DNA from 3 places in the Phytobacter diazotrophicus genome. Region 1 is predicted to be linked to each of the others. Evidence: riboswitches for the same ligand, from Rfam matches in the RefSeq annotation. Region 1 holds a riboswitch; each other region holds the start of a gene.
The links. Region 1 has a riboswitch for thiamine pyrophosphate ahead of thiB (thiamine ABC transporter substrate binding subunit). Riboswitches for the same ligand answer to the same signal wherever they lie in the genome.

Region 2: it holds a riboswitch for thiamine pyrophosphate, as region 1 does, so the genes downstream of both, thiM (hydroxyethylthiazole kinase) here and thiB (thiamine ABC transporter substrate binding subunit) in region 1, are expected to answer to the same signal.
Region 3: it holds a riboswitch for thiamine pyrophosphate, as region 1 does, so the genes downstream of both, thiC (phosphomethylpyrimidine synthase ThiC) here and thiB (thiamine ABC transporter substrate binding subunit) in region 1, are expected to answer to the same signal.

Annotation. Positions count from the first base shown of each region.
Region 1 covers NZ_CM125428.1:4,781,999-4,788,369, reverse strand. The annotation lists gene thiP (thiamine/thiamine pyrophosphate ABC transporter permease ThiP) at 1-1,542, opposite strand, end outside; gene thiB (thiamine ABC transporter substrate binding subunit) at 1,518-2,501, opposite strand; TPP riboswitch at 2,534-2,634, opposite strand; gene sgrR (HTH-type transcriptional regulator SgrR) at 2,711-4,366, opposite strand; gene sgrT (glucose uptake inhibitor SgrT) at 4,454-4,606, shown strand; gene ACS0RQ_RS23210 (sugar efflux transporter) at 4,707-5,885, shown strand; gene ACS0RQ_RS23205 (MFS transporter) at 5,928-6,371, opposite strand, start outside.
Region 2 covers NZ_CM125428.1:1,833,539-1,839,909, reverse strand. The annotation lists gene yegS (lipid kinase YegS) at 1-480, shown strand, start outside; gene fbaB (class I fructose-bisphosphate aldolase) at 616-1,668, opposite strand; gene thiD (bifunctional hydroxymethylpyrimidine kinase/phosphomethylpyrimidine kinase) at 1,918-2,718, opposite strand; gene thiM (hydroxyethylthiazole kinase) at 2,715-3,503, opposite strand; TPP riboswitch at 3,538-3,635, opposite strand; gene ACS0RQ_RS08820 (hypothetical protein) at 4,557-4,931, shown strand; gene ACS0RQ_RS08815 (hypothetical protein) at 5,154-5,567, shown strand; gene ACS0RQ_RS08810 (hypothetical protein) at 5,749-5,994, opposite strand.
Region 3 covers NZ_CM125428.1:5,351,663-5,358,033, reverse strand. The annotation lists gene thiC (phosphomethylpyrimidine synthase ThiC) at 1-1,654, opposite strand, end outside; TPP riboswitch at 1,738-1,894, opposite strand; gene rsd (sigma D regulator) at 1,948-2,451, opposite strand; gene nudC (NAD(+) diphosphatase) at 2,541-3,314, shown strand; gene hemE (uroporphyrinogen decarboxylase) at 3,365-4,429, shown strand; gene nfi (deoxyribonuclease V) at 4,439-5,110, shown strand; gene ACS0RQ_RS25875 (YjaG family protein) at 5,153-5,743, shown strand; gene hupA (nucleoid-associated protein HU-alpha) at 5,930-6,202, shown strand; gene ACS0RQ_RS25865 (DUF1481 domain-containing protein) at 6,216-6,371, shown strand, end outside.

The DNA.
Region 1 (6,371 bases):
CAAAATCAGCGCGGTAACCGCACCATCCTGCGTGCGATAGGCGCCAATTTGCTGATAAAGATAGAAGGGCAACGTACGGAAATCGTCATTGCCAAATAACGCCACAACGCCAAAATCACCAATTGACAACACGCAGGCAAAGGCCAGCGCCTGCGCCAGCGGTGCTCTAAGGGCACGCAGTTCAATGACCTTTAACCGATTGAAACCTTCAATACCCAGAGACTGACAAAGCAGGCTGTAGCGTGCCGTCACATCCCGCATGGGGTTCTCCAGTACTTTCAGTGCATAGGGAATCGCCATCAACGCATTGGTGAAAATCACGATGCCATCGGCGGACGAGGGCAGGCCGATGCTGTTATTGAGCAGCAGGAAAAAGCCGGTCGCCAGCACAATACCAGGCATCGCCAGAATCAGCATGCCGCTCATCTCCAGCGCTTGTCCGGCCAGTTGATGCTGGCGGGCGCGTAGCTCACGGCTGCTCCAGAGTAGCATCATGGTCAACGTGATACACAGTAACCCCGCTCCCAGAGCAATGCGCACAGAGGTCCAGATTGCCTGCCAGAGCACGGGCTGAGCAAGCACATGAAAAAGGCTGAGGTTCAGGCCATCGATAATGACCGCCAGCAGGGGTGGCAACAGTAGAAGAAGCGCCAGTGTGATGAGCGTATAGTCGGCGATACGGCTGAAAAAGCGATCTTCCGGGTTGCGCCAGCCCTGAATCTGATGGCTACCCACGGAAATGGCTTTGCTAAGGCGCTGGCTGAGCAGAACCAGCCCCAGGCAGCAGATCATCTGAATTAACGCCAGCAGTGCCGCGCGGCCTGGGTCGAAGTCGTAACTCAACGCCTGATAGATAGCCAGTTCAATCGTCGTCGCTTGCGGGCCGCCGCCCAGCGACAGCACGGTGGCAAAGCTTGCAAAGCAGAGCATGAAAATCAGGGCGGCGACAGGCGGGAGCTGGCGGCGTAGCCAGGGCCACTCGACATAGCGGAAGAAAGACCAGCCGCGCATACCCAACTGCGCGGCCAGTTGTCGCTGCTCGCCGGGGATCTGCTCCAGCGTCTGGAGCAGCAGACGGGCCGCCATCGGCAGGTTAAAAAAGACGTGCGCCAGCAGAATGCCGGGCAATCCGTACGGTGAAAATGTCCACTCCAGACCTGCTGCGCGAAACGCCGAGGCAAGCCAGCCCTGGCGGCCATAAACACTCAGAATACCAAATACCCCAACCAGCACCGGGAGGATCAGCGTCATGGCGCACAAGCGCAGCAGGGCAAGACGGCCAGGGAAGCGTCGCCGGTAGAACGCGCGAGCGAGAAAGATAGCCGGTGCGACGGAGAGCAACGCCGACAGAAAGGCCTGCCAGAAAGAGAAACGCACCACGTGCCACAGATAGCTATCGTGCAGGAGTGCCGCCAGATCGGCCGCGGGAGCGTTTTGCCAGAGCGCGAGAAACGCGGAGAAGGCAACCGCCACCATCAGGGCGGCGGCGGCCAGTCCGGGAACCAGCCAGCCGAAGATTAGCGGCTGACGGCGCGTTGCCATGCGTTAATCCATTCGCTGCGCTGGGTTGCGACGTCTTGCGGGCTATATTCCAGCGAGGTTTGCGGCTTCACCAATGTATCGAATGCGGCGGGCAGCGAGACATTGCTGACCGGGTACATCCAGTTGCCGGTCGGGATGGCATTCTGGAATGCCGGAGAGACCATAAATTTCAGGAACTTCTCTGCCAGTTCCGGCTGTTTGCTGGCGGCGGTTCGGGCAGCGACTTCAACTTGCAGATAGTGGCCTTCGGTAAATGCTGCGGCTGCATAGTTGTCTTTCTTCTCTTCAATGATGTGATAGGCCGGAGAGGTGGTATAGCTCAGCACCAGGTCGCCTTCCCCTTTCAGGAACAGACCGTACGCTTCGCTCCAGCCTTTGGTGACCGTCACGGTTTTGGCTGCCAGTTTTTGCCAGGCTTCCGGGGCTTTATCGCCGTACACTTTCTGCATCCACAGCAGCAGGCCGAGACCTGGTGTGCTGGTACGCGGATCTTCATAAATCACACGCCATTTCTGCGAGCTTTCTACCAGCTCTTTCAGGCTCTTTGGCGGATTTTGCAGTTTATTTTTGTCATAAACGAACGCGAACCAGCCGTAGTCGAAGGGAACGAAGGTGTCGTTTTTCCAGCCGCCAGGCACGCTAACGGCGTCGGGTGAAATACCGCTTTTGGCGAACAGTTTGGTCTGCGTGGCGGCTTCAAGCAGGTTGTTATCCAGCCCCAGCACCACGTCCGCTTTGCTGTTTTTACCTTCCATACGCAGGCGGTTAAGCAGCGATACGCCATCTTCCAGCGCGACAAATTTCAGTTCGCAGTTGCAGTCGGCTTCGAAGGCTTTTTTTACCGCTGGCCCCGGTCCCCATTCCGCAGAGAAGGAGTCGTAGGTGTAAACGGTCAGGGTCGGTTTCGCGAAAGCAGGGGCTGCGGCAAGCAGCAGGAATGGCAGAACTTTTTTAAGCACTTTGCACCTCAAAAATGGGTGGCAAAGAGGATTTAAGCGATAGCCTCAAATCCCTTCGCCGGCGTTATCCGGATCAGGTTCGACGGGTATTTTCTCAGCACACGCTTTTGGCGCAGCACCCCGTTGAGCACCGCGCCATTGTAATGATTTTGTAAGTTTTCTGAAAGCGCCCCTTCATCATTCAGCAGGAAGAGCCGGAATCTCAGTGATTACGGGTCCGGCGGGGCGAACCATGCGGATTTGAAGTCAAACCAGCCAAGGGTGTTCATACGCAGACCGCGCATACTGCGCTGGCCCTGAATCCGCAGCCAGTGGTGAATCAGCGGTACCATGGCTTTGCTTTCCAGTAACTGCTGGCACCAGACGGCCAGATTCATTTTCCCGGCTCGCCAACGCTCAGCATCGGCCTGCCAGTCCAGCGGGACGCAGTGTTGAATCAGCGGAACTTCATACAAATGCGTGAAGAGAGAAAAATCGAGCGGCAGCGTGAAGTTGGCGCTATTAAGCCAGATATCACTGACGATATCGCCACGGTGCCACTCTTCATAATCCACCTCTTGTATCTCCAGGCGTATATCATGTTGCGCCAGTAGCTTGCTCATGGTGTTGGCAATGGCTTTATGCTCGTTGTGATCGCGGTAGAAGGTCAGCGTGAGCGATTCCAGCCCCGCCGGTTTTTCACCACTGGCTGGTCGCGCATGGTGCCAGCGCGGTAGCAGTCCGTACGCCGGGAACCAGTACTGCTGATAATGTTCTTCGGCGTGATAGAGCAGCCGGGTAGGGGAGAGCACCTGGCTTATCCAGTCGCGAACCCCCTGGTTTGCTCCCCGGTGCGAGCGTGCGTCGAAGAGCAAATAATAACAGCCCTCTTCAAGGCGGCTTTCGACCGCTTTTTCACCGTCGGTTGGTCCGTCGATGGTCAGGCCGCCGTTCGGTTCATCACCAATTTCCGGCAGTACCCAGACATTAACTTCATCAATAAGCGCGCGATACCCAAAGTAATCATCAAACGCATGGATTTTCAGTTGGTTATTGTTATTGCGGGTGACAGCATAAGGCCCGGTGCCGACCGGATGGCTGGCGAAGTTGGCCATCGAGTTCCACTCCTGCGGCAGGATCATGGCGGGTACATGCCCCATCAGCCAGGGCAGCCAGTTGTCCGGCTGTGACAGATGAATATCCAGCGTCCATGGCGTCGGGGAGATAACCTGGGTGATATGCGAGTAGAGCGGCAGCGTGCAAACTCGTTCGAGGGACGCAATAACATCGCGCATCTCAAGTTCACGGCCATGGTGAAAATGGATGCCGGGGCGCAAATAAAAACGCCAGTGGAACGGCGTGATCGCTTTCCAGTGATGCGCGATATCGGCTTCCAGTTCCCCATTTTCCTCATTTATGCGAGTCAGAGCGCTAAAAATTTGCCGCGCCATGTGGGTTTCAGAGCGCCGCAGGGCGGTGCCTGGCAGTAGGTTACGTAGAGGACGGTAGTACAAAACCCGCAGAATATGCCGCCCCTGGCGGAAGCTGCGGCCCAAATGCGAGATCAGCATCTGGCGGACGGCGCTCTTATCGCCCACCAGTTGAACCAGTTGCTCAATACGATCCTGCTCCAGCAAATCCTCTGCCCGCTGTTGCTGTAAGGCAAGGCCGGTATAAAGAAAAGTCAGGCGTGAACGCTTGCCGCGACCGGCTTCAGCCTCCCATGTCAGCCAGCCGCGCTCTTGCATGGTATTGAGCAGGGTCCGCATATGGCGACGCGAACAGCTCAGCAGATCGGCCAATTCATTGAGCGTAGTCTCCTGAGATTTCCCGTCGCAACATTGCCACAGACGAATGAACTGTTGTTGCAGGCGACCTGATGGCATAAAAGGGGAACTCCTGATGAAAAGTCAGCAATTTATTTATCCCTATATTAAGCCAATAATCTTCCGTGATGAAGCGAGGAGGTGGTTATGAAGAGATCGTCTACACAGCAATTTTACTTAGCGTATTTTCGTGCGACGCAGAATGCGTCCCGGCTTTTTCGTTTGAGTACGAATCAGCGGCTGAAAATGCTCGAAGAATTAATGCAGTGGGAAGTGACAATCCCGGTCTCGAAACCCTGAAACGCGTCCATCATGTGTGACTGAGTATTGGTGCTAATCACCACGCCAGCAGTTATTATCTGCTGGCTTTTTTCGTTTCTTTCGCATGCAAGGGATCTTTATGCTCTGGTTAGTCACGATGGGACGTCGCCTGAATGGGGTCTTCATCGCTTTTATGATCGTCGCGTTTATGATCGGTGTTGCTGGTGCTTTGCAGGCCCCAACGCTGAGCCTGTTTCTGAGTCGCGAGGTGGGTGCGCAACCGTTTTGGGTTGGACTGTTTTATACCGTTAACGCCATTGCCGGGATCCTGGTCAGCCTCGGGCTGGCAAAACGCTCTGACCAACAGGGCGATCGGAAAAAATTGATTATGTTTTGCTGCCTGATGGCGGTGGGTAATGCTCTTCTGTTTGCTTTCAATCGACATTATCTGACCTTAATCACCTGTGGCGTGATGCTGGCGTCGCTTGCCAGTACTGCTATGCCGCAGCTTTTCGCGCTGGCGCGGGAATACGCAGACAGTTCGGCGCGTGAAGTGGTGATGTTCAGCTCGATCATGCGTGCGCAAATTTCGGTGGCATGGGTTATTGGCCCGCCGATGGCCTTCATGCTGGCACTCAACTATGGCTTTACCGCCATGTACTCGATTGCCGCTGGTATCTTCGTAATCAGCCTGGTACTGGTGGCGCTCTGGTTGCCCTCTGTGAAGCGAATTGAACAGCCTGCGGATATTGCTGTTACAGAAGTCAGTGGCTGGGGCAATAAGAACGTCCGTATGTTGTTTATCGCCTCGACGATGATGTGGACCTGCAACACGATGTACATCATTGATATGCCGCTGTGGATCAGCAGCGAGCTGGGGTTACCGGACAGTCTGGCGGGCGTATTAATGGGAACGGCCGCGGGGCTTGAGATCCCGGCAATGATCCTGGCAGGTTACTACGTTAAGCGCTTTGGTAAACGCAGGATGATGGTCAGCGCAGTGGCGGCGGGCGTGGTCTTCTATGTAGGGCTTATCATGTTCCATAGCCGTGAAGCTCTGCTTGGTCTGCAGCTCTTTAACGCTATCTTTATTGGGATTATTGCCGGTATAGGCATGCTATGGTTTCAGGATCTGATGCCAGGCCGCGCCGGGTCCGCAACGACGCTGTTCACTAACAGTATCTCTACGGGGGTGATCCTCGCCGGGGTGATACAGGGCGCGCTGGCACAAAGCTTCGGCCATGCGAAGGTGTACTGGGTGATAGCGGTGCTTTCGCTGGTGACGCTTTTTCTGACCAGCCGGGTCAAAGACGTCTGAGGCGAAAAACGCTCCCGGCTGACGGTTGCCGGGAGCGGTGGGTTATTTCAGTACAATGCGTTTGATATCGCCAATGATAAAAATATAAGCGACAACGCCAATCAGCGCTGTCAGACCAATATAGATAAGCGCGTAGAAGAAATTCCCGGTACCGGAAATAATAAACCCTATGATCAGCGGCGTAATAATGGACGCCATATTAGCGCAGAAGTTAAAGATTCCACCTGTCAGCCCCGCCATATTTTTCGGCGCAATATCGGAAATTAACGTCCAGCCTAGTCCGACCATGCCCTGGCCGAAAAAGGCAATCGACATAATCACGATCACCAGCGTGTTATTCGATACCCAGTTTGCTGTGATAATACAACTGGAGAGCAGCAGGCCGGAAATGATCGGCAGCTTTCTGCTGATATTTACCGATGCGGTTTTCTTCAATAATTTATCGGAAATCCATCCGCCAAAAATGATGCCTACCGCCGCCGAGAG
Region 2 (6,371 bases), 2.7 Mb from region 1:
GGCGGGTTTGGTACCCGCATTACCACCGAAACGCCCGAGAAACTGAAAGCGGCGCTGGGCGGTGTCTCCTACATCATTCATGGCCTGATGCGCATGGATACGCTTAAGCCGGACCGCTGCGAAATCAAGGGGGAAGATTTCCATTGGCAGGGCGACGCGCTGGTCATCGGCATCGGTAACGGACGCCAGGCAGGCGGCGGGCAACAGCTATGCCCTGGTGCGCTCATTAACGACGGCCTGTTGCAACTGCGTATTTTTACCGGCGATGAGATCCTGCCTGCCCTGTTCACCACCCTGACCCAGCCGGAAGATAATCCGCATATCATTGACGGTAAATCCGCCTGGTTTGAGGTGAGCGCACCGCACGATATCACCTTTAACCTGGACGGCGAGCCACTAACCGGACAGCATTTCAGTATTAACATTCTGCCCGGCGCGCTGAAATGCCGCCTGCCGCCTGACTGCCCGCTACTGCGTTAAGCCTTACAGTAGATTGACGGCGATCGACGGGTGAAAAAGAGTCGTGATTGCCGTAAGAGAATATCTGCAAGAAGAGAATTGAAAAACGCATCTCTCCCCGTCTGACGAAGAGAGATGCGTTATTTATGCGGGTATTTAAGCGATAGTCACTTTCTTATCGAGATAAACATCCTGAACGGCATTAATTAATTTCACGCCGTCGGCCATCGACTTTTTAAACGCCTTACGGCCAAGAATCAGGCCCATACCGCCTGCACGCTTATTAATAACCGCCGTGCGCACTGCATCGCTTAAATCGTTTTCACCACCGGCCGCGCCGCCAGAGTTAATTAAGCCGGCACGCCCCATGTAGCAGTTTGCCAGTTGGTAGCGCACCAGATCGATAGGGTTGTCACTGGTCAACTTGCTATAGACGCGTTCATCGGTATAACCGAAGTTTACCGCTTTATAACCGCCGTTGTTTTCCGCCATTTTCTGTTTGACGATGTCCGCACCGATGGTTGCCGCAATATGGTTAGCCTGGCCAGTCAGGTCGGCGGAAACATGGTAATCCACGCCATCTTTTTTGAATGCCGGATTGCGCAGGTACGCCCACAGCACCGTGACCATCCCCAACTCATGAGCACGTTCAAATGCGGCAGAAATTTCCTCAATCTGCCGACGTGACTCCTCAGAACCAAAATAGATGGTCGCGCCAACGGCGACGGCCCCCATGTTGAACGCCTGCTCTACGCTTGCATAAAGCGTCTGGTCATATTCGGTGGGATAGCTCAGGGTTTCGTTGTGGTTAAGCTTGACCAGGAACGGAATACGGTGCGCGTAGCGGCGCGCCACAGAAGCCAGCACCCCATAGGTGGACGCCACACAGTTACACCCGGCTTCAATTGCCAGCTCAACGATGTTTTTGGGATCGAAATAGAGCGGGTTAGCAGCAAACGAGGCCCCGGCGGAATGTTCGATACCCTGATCAACCGGCAAAATCGACAGATAACCCGTTTTGGCAAGTCGGCCCGTGTTATACAACGTCTGCATGTTACGCAGTACCGCTGGCGGACGGTTGTTATCCATCATCACACGGGTGACGTAATCCTCTCCCGGCAGGTAGAGTTGGTCGGCCGCAATGGTCGTGCAACGGTGTTGTAAAAGGGTGTCGGCATCGTTGCCTAGTAACTGCACAATATCAGTCATCGCTATACTCCCGTAAGCTCCGCACAAAGGCGGATGTGGTTTGTCCTGACCCGATGAATGGGCAGAATAAGCCTGGTACCGTTTGTCGAGGCTTGCCACCATATCGCCGTTTTTCAGCATTTTCTGGTGGCACGTTTCGGCTAGTGGTTTACCGCTGTGCGAAGCTTACTATTTTGCCCCCGATTCCCCACCCGGCTGGCGCTACGCTAAGCCGGGCTACGTATTACGTGTAGCGCCATTCGGGGCCCCTCACCACCACGCATGAAAATGGTGTACCGGGCCGATGCCATGTCCCACCTCCAGCGTGTCTGCCTGGGCCAGCGCCGCTGACAGCCAGCGCTTGGCCTCATTGACCGTTGAAGCCCAGTCCGCGTGACGTGGACGCAGTGCCGCCAGGGCGGCCGACAGCGTACAGCCCGTGCCGTGGGTATTTTTGGTTTTTATTCGGGGGGCGGTAAAACGTTCAGTACCATTACGGGTAAACAGCCAGTCCGGACTTTCATCGTTTTCCAGATGCCCGCCTTTGATTAACACCGCTTCGCATCCCAGCGCCAGCAACGCCTGCCCCTGCTCATGCATCTCACGTTCGTTGCGGGCGTGAGGGGCATCCAGCAGCGCGGCGGCCTCGGGCAGATTGGGAGTAATCAGTGATACCTGTGGCAGCAGATGTTGTCGCAGCGCCGTTACCGCCGAGGGGGAAAGCAGCGGGTCACCGCTTTTTGCCAGCATGACGGTATCGAGCACCACATTTTGCACCTGATAGCGGCGCAAACGCTCCGCCACCGCTTCAACAATATCGGTTTCCGCCAGCATGCCGATTTTGGTCGTATCAATGCGTACATCGCTGAACACCGAATCCAGTTGCGCGGCAACAAAATCAGGTTCAATGCGATAAACCGACTGTACGCCACGGGTATTTTGCGCCACCAGCGCGGTAATGACCGAACAGCCGTAGGCACCCAGCGCCGAAAAAGTTTTCAAATCCGCCTGAATACCCGCCCCGCCGCTGGGATCCGTTCCGGCAATGGTCAGTGCGTTGATCCGTTTCATACCAGCACCTCCCCATGAAGCGTATAGAGGGCATCGAGAAACGCCGGGATAAAGCTGCCAGGCCCGTGCGTGGTCGCCACGGCCAGGCTGCCTGCCTGTGCCATAAAGGCACAGGCCGCCGCCACGTTATACAGACGATCGCCGGGCAATGCGCAGCAGGCGGCTACCACCGCAGAGAGCGCACAGCCTGTTCCCACCACCCGGGTCATCAGCAGGTCGCCCCCCGTAACGCGCAGGGTGTGAAGACCATCGGTGATGTAATCCACCTCACCGGTTACCGCAACAATGGCCCCCGTCTGGCGTGCCAGCGCCTGGGCCGCAGGCAGCGCGGCAATGGCGGTATCGGTAGTGTCGACACCGCGCCCTCCGGCACTCACCCCGGCAAGCGCCATAATTTCCGAAGCGTTACCGCGTATGGCGGCAGGCTGCAAAGACAAAAGCTCGCGACAAAAATCGCTGCGGAAGGTTAATGCCCCGACGGCAACCGGATCCAGCGTCCAGGGTTTACGGGCGGCATTAGCGCTCAAGATGGCCGCGTGCATCGCATCGGCGCGTTCCCGGGTCAGTGTGCCGACATTAATCAGCAGCACGTCAGCAATGGCGGCAAATAGCTGCGCCTCGTCGCGGTCAATCACCATCGCCGGGGACGCCCCCAACGCCAGCAGAACATTGGCCGTAAAGGTCTGCACCACATCGTTGGTTATGCAGTGAACAAGCGGCTTACATTGACGGAATTGCTGAAGAATTTGCGCGATTTGCGCACGGTGAAGCAGGTCAGGTTGCATCGATTCGCTCCTGCCCGGCGTGAAGAAGGGATGCCGGGCAGGCATCTGACTTCCCTACGCTGGCATTATCCAGATCAGGTGGTACGGGTATTTCTCAGCCCTTTGTGAAAAGGGGCACCCCGAGTCATTCAATTAGGTCTCTTTTAAGAGGAAGCCAGCGTAAAGGAAGTGGCTTGTCGTTGCAAGCTTGCCTGTCAGGCCATGACTTTGGCACCTAGAGGAGCGATCGCATTATGTTATTTTTATACCCATTTTATCGCAGTGAATATCGCACTGGTTGGTCAAACCCATGGTGATAAAAACGAGATCTTTTTACAATTATGTCTCTAAATATATCCTTGCCACTTTACTGGCTCGAACCAGACGGTTTTCACAGCAATAATCGTTTTCTACTTTCACTTTCCGGTGCCGATTCAGCCACCCTGCCACGTAATACTCTGTTTATCGCAGCAAGTGAAAAAACAGGTACAAAAGTTCCTCGCATTGGCCTCTGGTAAAAGGAAAATATTCTACTTATTAAATATAATGTACGAATGTGTTTTTGAGTTTCGTGTGAGTAACTTAATTTAACATATAAATCACTTTCTTCTATCATAAACGGCGAATGCTAAGAATTACTAATGTCAGGACAGATAATATAGTGCTGTTGGCTGCTGCATCACTACAGGTTTGGCGGAAGAGAAAAAGAAAGAAATTTTATTGTACACAGACGATATGTAGAACACCTCCCTCCTTCTTAATACACTGAGACAAAGAACACTATGACAAGTTACAACCTGACGGTAAAGGCTAAAAATTTTTTTGAAAAGCACCAGTACCCAAGGAGATATATGTAAAATTAAATGCAGCATTAGTCTTAATCATCGATAGTTTTTATTCAACATTTATTAATTAGCCAGCTATTAGTTCCAACTCAAAACATCAAGTTAAATTCACCCTTCCTGCATTGACGCACTTTTTTTCGCTACGTAAGATAAATTCACTTTTTTTACTCTTCAAAATAAAAAGAATATTCTTAATGCTTTTTTATGTTTTCTACAAACAGCATTTTGTATGTTTACGTTTAAATCGGTAACCGGTAAACAGGCTCTGAAAAGCTTTATCAGGAGCATTAATTTAGAAAGTATTACTTTGGAAAATGACTTATTAGGGTTAATGATGAAGGCTAATGTCTGTATTTTTATTCTCTCTCTTGTGCTTACCGGTTGCATTGCTGATCATTCACAAAGCTCCGTTGATTACAGCTCTGCATCACCTGCTGCATTATGCGCTGCTTTAGGTAGTGTTAAGGCTAAGCATGACGAATATCAGTTTAAGCATCTGCAAGATTTAGTAAGCGCACGTATAGAAGCTAACACCTTCTCAATTAGCGCTGAGCAATGCCAGGATTTAGCGATAAAAGGAATGATTGCTACAAGCTTGAATTAGGAGCTCAGCAAAGCAAATTGCGCTGATGTCGCATAATGGAAGAAACAATAAGTATTTTTATTTACCTTGTTGAAATAGGGATTGTTTTTATTCTGCTCGAGTTAATGAAGGGGATAAACAGGAAGTGAAGAAATTCCTTCTCTATGTTGCTGCTTTTATGGTTTTCATCGTCTTAGCGATATGTACTGCGGGTTATATTAAATTTAATGTATTTGGGGATCTATGAAAAAAAGTGTTTTAGCGGGCGTAGTGGTTTGTTTACTTTCCGGTTGTGTTATGGCTAATTCTGCTCATGAAGTTAGCGCCAGAGAAGTACATGCTAAAGAGCGTAGTCATAAAAGCGACGTTGAAAAAGTGGAACAAGTAGCCGCCTCAGGAGTACCTGACAGGCTCCATGCCATTAAATTACGCGGCAATGATAGTGGCTATTTCACTGTTGTGATCGGCAATGGTTACACCTCGGCAATGGTTAAAGATGAACCCGCAAAGATCACGCGTAAAAATGAAAATTATTACGTGATAACAAACAAAACTTATGTGATTGGTGTTTATCTGGATGAGAACGGCTTTAGCTCCGCCAGTTGGAATCGTCATAAAGGCAGAGATCACGGCGATTTTGTATTAATCACTGACTGACAGGAACAAAAAGAATGCAGCACAACACACCATCAACACGCGATTTTGTTTGTCCTGTCTTTGGTACGGTTCGTTAATTTGCAATAACCCCTTCCATTAGGGGTTATACAGAAAAGCAGGCAATACTCATGAGTATCCTGCTTTTCTATACCCGTTTTGCATCCTTGCCATGCCGGATGCCCTACTCAGCCACACCAACGACATAGCGGCCATCTTTATTCTTGATCGTGTACCTGCGCGAATCATCACAAATCACAATCAGAGAACCACCAAACGCGGAAGGATAAACGCCTTCCACCTTGTTGCATTCATGTCCAGACTCGCGAATCAGCCTCTGGCTTTCCAGTTTCAGTTGCGGGGATCCCGAATCAGCAAGAGCGCCAGCGCATATGCCCACGCCCAACATCACAGTAAGAATCCGTTTCAAAGCAACCTCCTTCACCGGGTAATTAACAGTACCATCGGCAAAAAGTTAAAAGAAATTAATCAATTCAGTCGATAGAAAAGGCAATATTGAGTTTAAAAATAAATAGTAACAGCACCACTGGCTGCAATATCAGGAGGTCGCAACTGAAATCATTGAACCCGTTGTACTCTGCTGCTCAGCCCAAAATACCGTGCACAGCACTCTGCCATACCTGGCAGAGTGCTGTCACTGCTCGCCGCAAGAAACTTTCAGCGTTGAGGCATCGCACGCTATTTTCACTTCTGGAGGATAAGTCCTCCTCTCCCGCGCGGGTTTTTCACCTGCCTCCAGGCGAACTAGCATTAACACATCCCCTGACGAATACTGAAATCACGGAG
Region 3 (6,371 bases), 570 kb from region 1:
GGTCTTCCCAGCGGAATTCGAAACGCGCTTTGGACATGGCGTTATCGCGGATCTGCGCGCCGGGATGGCCTTTGGCGAGATCCGCGGCATGCGCGGCGATCTTGTAGGTAATCAGCCCTTGCTTCACATCCTCTTTGTTTGGCAAACCGAGGTGCTCTTTTGGCGTGACATAGCAGAGCATGGCGCAGCCGAACCAGCCGATCATCGCCGCGCCAATCCCGGAGGTGAAGTGGTCGTAGCCCGGTGCGATATCGGTGGTCAGCGGCCCCAGGGTGTAGAACGGCGCTTCGTGACAATGCTCCAGCTCTTCGGTCATGTTGCGACGAATCATCTGCATCGGCACGTGGCCAGGGCCTTCAACCATCACCTGCACATCGTACTCCCAGGCAATTTTAGTCAGCTCGCCCAGCGTGCGAAGTTCGGCGAATTGCGCTTCGTCATTGGCATCCTGAATTGAGCCGGGTCGCAGGCCATCGCCCAGTGACAGTGAGACATCATAGGCGGCGCAGATTTCGCAGATTTCACGGAAGTGCTCGTAGAGGAAGTTCTCTTTGTGATGGGATAAGCACCATTTCGCCATAATCGAACCGCCGCGTGACACGATGCCGGTCAGGCGTTTGGCAGTCATCGGCACGTAGCGCAGCAACACGCCCGCGTGGATGGTGAAGTAGTCCACGCCTTGCTCAGCCTGCTCCAGCAGGGTGTCGCGGAACGCTTCCCATGTCAGGTTTTCGGCGATGCCGTTCACCTTCTCCAGCGCCTGGTAGATCGGTACAGTACCAATTGGCACCGGGCTGTTACGCAGGATCCACTCGCGGGTTTCGTGAATATAGCGGCCCGTCGACAGATCCATCACCGTATCGGCACCCCAGCGGGTTGACCAGACCAGTTTTTCCACCTCTTCCTCGATGGAGGAGGTGACCGCGGAGTTACCGATGTTGGCATTAACCTTCACCAGGAAATTGCGGCCGATGATCATCGGTTCCGACTCCGGGTGGTTGATGTTGGCGGGGATGATGGCGCGTCCGGCAGCCACTTCGTCGCGCACAAATTCCGGGGTGATATTTTCTGGCAGGTTAGCGCCAAAGCCGTGGCCAGGATGCTGCTGGCGCAACACCTCACCGCGGATACGCTCGCGGCCCATGTTTTCACGGATGGCGATAAACTCCATCTCCGGGGTCACCATCCCCTGACGCGCATAATGCAACTGGGTGACACGCTGGCCCGCTTTGGCCCGTTTCGGTGTCAGTAAGCCGCTAAAACGCAGGTCGTTCAGGCCGTCATCCGCAAGCCGCTCTTTGGTGTATACCGAACTGCGATCGCGCAGTTTTTCGGTATCGTCGCGGGCATCGATCCACGGCTGACGCAGTTTCGCCAGCCCCTGCTGTACGTCGATAGTCACATTCGGGTCGCCATAGGGACCGGACGTGTCATAGACCGGAATCGCCTCGTTTTCTTCGTATTGAGGGTTGTCTTTTGAGCCGCCGATAAGCGTCGGACTAAGCTGGATTTCGCGCATCGGAACACGAATATCAGGCTGTGAGCCGGTAATATAGATGCGTTTTGAATTCGGGAAAGCGGTGCCTTCCAGCGTGTCGATAAAATGCTGCGCCTGGGCGCGTTGTTCACGGCGTGTAAGTTGGTTTGCAGACATAGCTCATTCCAAATGTTAAGGACATGGCTTGTCAGACGACGGATGGAGTAATAACAGCAGATCACCGCAAGGGTGATTGATGTGAATGGATTACTCTTGTTCCCTTCGCAGGTTCTAACCTGATCAGGTTCCGCGGATCCCGAATTAACGGTCTCAGCCTTTTCCACTTCATCCTTCGCGCCGCCTCTTTAGGGCATCGCGAATGCTTTTGTGGAAATATAGGCACTCCGACAAGAAAAACCCCGTCCGAAGACGGGGACTGTTTTTTAAACTACGCGTTAATCAGAAAGAACTCAAGCAGGACGCGCCATTCCACTTTCGTCGTTGGCGCCGTCTTTAAGATTGTTGTCGTATGCCAGTACGATCAACTTGTCTTCAAGTGAAAAGCGGGCTGCAAGCGCTTCGCCGATATCAGACAGCGCCTGCTGAAATTCAGCGTAATTGTCATCATCGATAGCATTTTCCAGGCTGGAGTCGTAGTACTCCATAATTTCCAGGGTATTGGCTTCGAGGAGAGGGTAAATCTGCGTGGAGGCTAAAAGTGGGCTGGTCCCTTCCATTTCACCGATAATCCGTTCATAAATATTAAAATGACCGGCGGAAAGGTATTCAACCAGGTTATGACAGAATTCGTCCAGCGCTTTTTCATTCAGCTGCATGTACGAGCCTTTTCCAGGTGTTATGCCAACCAGGTTGTAGTAATGAACCAGTAGCTGTTTTCGGTTATACAGCCAGTTGTCGACCAGTTCGTTACTTCCTCCAATTCGTTCCGCCAGGGTTGCTAACTGGTTTAGCATAATTGACTCCGCAATATTAAGATTAAAAAACGCTCGAATGTAATAATAATGTTAACAACATGCCAGTAAAGCTAAGGTAGTGCAAACAAATGCATCGTATTATCGAGTCATCAGATCATGGCTGGTGGATCGTAAGCCATGAACAAAAATTATGGTTGCCCGGGGGAGAATTACCACTCGGTAATGCAGGAAATTTCGATCTTGTGGGGCAAAGCGCACTCCAGATAGGCGAATGGGAAGGCGAACCTGTGTGGATGATCCGCCAGAATCGTCGACAGGAGATGGGAACTGTCCGCCAGGTGATTGAACAGGATGCTGGATTGTTTCAACTGGCCGGGCGCGGTGTTCAACTGGCTGAGTTTTACCGCTCACATAAGTTTTGTGGGTATTGCGGACATACTATGCACCCCAGCAAGACAGAGTGGGCCATGTTATGTGACCACTGCCGCGAACGTTATTACCCGCAGATTGCGCCCTGCATTATCGTTGCCATTCGCCGCGATGATAAAATTCTGTTGGCTCAGCACACCCGTCATCGCAATGGTATTTACACCGTTCTGGCCGGTTTCGTCGAAGTGGGCGAAACGCTGGAACAGGCCGTCGCGCGTGAAGTGATGGAAGAGAGCGGCATCAAAGTGAAAAACCTGCGTTACATCACCTCGCAACCCTGGCCTTTCCCGCAATCGCTAATGACGGCTTTTATGGCGGAATATGACAGCGGGGAGATTGTTATCGATCCTAAAGAGCTGCTGGATGCGGGCTGGTACCGCTACGACGACCTGCCGCTGCTGCCTCCGCCCGGTACTGTTGCCCGTCGTTTGATTGAAGATACGGTGGCGCAGTGCCGGGCAGAATACGAGTAAAGAACGAGTAGTGTTACACTGGCGGGCTGACGCAATAAGGAACTGTAAACATGACCGAATTAAAAAACGATCGCTACCTTCGCGCACTTCTGCGCCAGCCCGTGGATGTGACGCCAGTATGGATGATGCGTCAGGCTGGTCGCTATCTCCCGGAGTACAAAGCGACGCGCGCACAGGCGGGTGATTTTATGTCGCTGTGCAAAAATGCCGAACTGGCGTGCGAAGTCACCCTTCAGCCTTTGCGTCGCTACAAGCTGGATGCGGCCATTCTTTTTTCCGACATCCTGACTATCCCGGACGCGATGGGGTTAGGGCTCTATTTCGAGGCGGGCGAAGGCCCACGTTTTACCTCTCCCATTACCTGTTGTGCGGATGTTGAAAAACTGCCCGTGCCGGACCCGGAGCAGGAACTGGGTTACGTCATGAACGCCGTGCGTACCATTCGCCGTGAACTGAAAGGTGAAGTGCCGCTGATTGGCTTCTCTGGCAGTCCGTGGACGCTGGCAACCTATATGGTGGAAGGCGGCAGCAGTAAAGCCTTTACCGTTATTAAAAAGATGATGTACGCCGAACCGCAAACGCTGCATTTGTTGCTTGATAAGCTGGCCAGCAGCGTCACCCTGTACCTCAACGCGCAGATCAAAGCGGGTGCGCAATCGGTGATGATTTTCGACACCTGGGGCGGCGTGCTGACCGGGCGCGATTACAAGCAGTTCTCGCTCTATTACATGCATAAAATCGTCGACGGCCTGCTGCGTGAAAACGAGGGCAAGCGTGTACCGGTGACGCTGTTTACCAAAGGCGGTGGGCAGTGGCTGGAAGCGATGGCGGAGACGGGTTGTGACGCTCTGGGTCTCGACTGGACGACAGATATCAGCGATGCACGCCGCCGTGTCGGCCACAAAGTGGCGCTGCAGGGCAACATGGATCCCTCGATGCTTTATGCCGCACCTGGCCGCATCGAAGACGAAGTGGCGTCTATACTTGCTGGTTTCGGTCAGGGTGAAGGGCATGTGTTCAACCTCGGTCACGGCATCCATCAGGATGTGCCGCCAGAACATGCTGGCGTATTTGTGGAGGCGGTGCACAGACTCTCAGCCCAGTATCACAAGTAAGGAGTCGTTATGGATCTCGCGTCGCTACGCGCTCAACAAATTGAACTGGCCTCTTCTGTTTCCCGTGAGGATCGTCTGGAAAAAGATCCTCCCGCCCTGATCGGCGGCGCGGATGTAGGGTTTGAGCAAGGCGGCGAAGTGACGCGTGCTGCGATGGTGCTGTTGACCTGGCCTGAACTGGAACTGGTTGAGTATAAAGTGGCGCGTATTGCGACCACGATGCCTTATATCCCCGGCTTTCTCTCTTTCCGTGAATATCCCGCGCTGCTTGCGGCGTGGGAGCAACTCTCACAAAAACCGGATCTGCTATTTGTCGATGGCCATGGAATATCACATCCCCGGCGTCTGGGGGTTGCCAGCCACTTTGGCCTGCTGGTGGATGTGCCAACCATTGGCGTGGCGAAAAAACGGCTGTGCGGTAAGTTTGAGCCACTCTCTGACGAACCGGGCGCCCTGGCGCCGTTGATGGACAAAGGCGAGCAACTGGCATGGGTCTGGCGCAGTAAGGCGCGCTGTAACCCTCTTTTCGTGGCGACAGGGCATCGGGTGAGCACGGATACCGCGCTGGCCTGGGTGCAGCGTTGCATGAAAGGCTATCGGCTGCCTGAACCGACCCGTTGGGCCGACGCTGTCGCATCCGGCCGCCCTGCATTCGCTCGTTGGCAGGAAATTCAGCGTTGATTCAGGTACACTGCCGCTAATTTCTGCATCAGAGAACCTATCATGTTACAAAACCCGATTCACCTGCGTCTGGAGAAGCTGGCAACGTGGCAGCACGTTACCTTTATGGCCTCTCTTTGCGAGCGCATGTATCCCAATTACGCCATGTTCTGCCAGGAAACGGAGTTTGGCGATCCGCAGCTTTATCGCCGCATTCTCGATTTGGTGTGGGAAACGCTGACGGTAAAAGATGCAAAGGTGAATTTCGATAACCAGCTTGAGAAGCTGGAAGAGGCAATTCCTTCGGCTGACGACTACGATATGTACGGTGTCTACCCGGCGATTGATGCTTGTGTGGCGCTAAGCGATCTTATTCATGCTCTCCTGAGCGGTGAATCGACAGAGTACGCGATTGAGGTTAGCAAGACGTCTATTACCACCGTTGCGATGCTGGAAATGACTCACGCAGGTCGCGAAATGACCGACGAAGAGCTCAAAGAAAACCCAGCGGTGGAGCAGGAATGGGACATTCAGTGGGAGATTTTCCGCCTTTTGGCTGCTTGTGAAGAACGCGATATTGAACTGATCAAAGGCCTGCGCGCAGACCTGCGTGAGGCCGGGGACAGTAATATCGGTATAAATTTGCAGCAATGAGACAACAAAACGTGATTTAACGCCTGTTTTGTCGTCCTGGGAGGCTTCCCTTCGCACCCCCGTCTGGTCTACATTTGGGGGGCGAAAAAAAGTGGCTATCGGTGCGTGTATGCAGGAGAGTGCTTTTCTGGCATTTCCGTCGCACTCGATGCTTAGCAAGCGATAAACACATTGAAAGGATAACTTATGAACAAGACTCAACTGATTGATGTAATTGCAGACAAGGCTGATCTGTCTAAAGCGCAAGCGAAAGCTGCTCTGGAATCCACCCTGGCTGCGATTACTGAGTCTCTGAAAGAAGGCGATGCTGTACAACTGGTTGGTTTCGGTACCTTCAAAGTGAACCACCGCGCTGAGCGTACTGGCCGCAACCCGCAGACCGGTAAAGAAATCAAAATCGCCGCAGCTAATGTACCGGCGTTTGTTTCTGGTAAGGCACTGAAAGACTCTGTTAAGTAAGACAGGCGTGGCAGTGAACAGTTTTATCGAAGGGGCTTTGCGGCCCCTTTTGTCTTTCTGGCGCCGATCACGGGTGCTGGCGGGCGTGCTGTTATTAACTGCCTGTAGCCACAACTCCTCACTCCCCCCCTTCACCGCCAGCGGCTATGCCGGGGACCAGGGAGCAGAG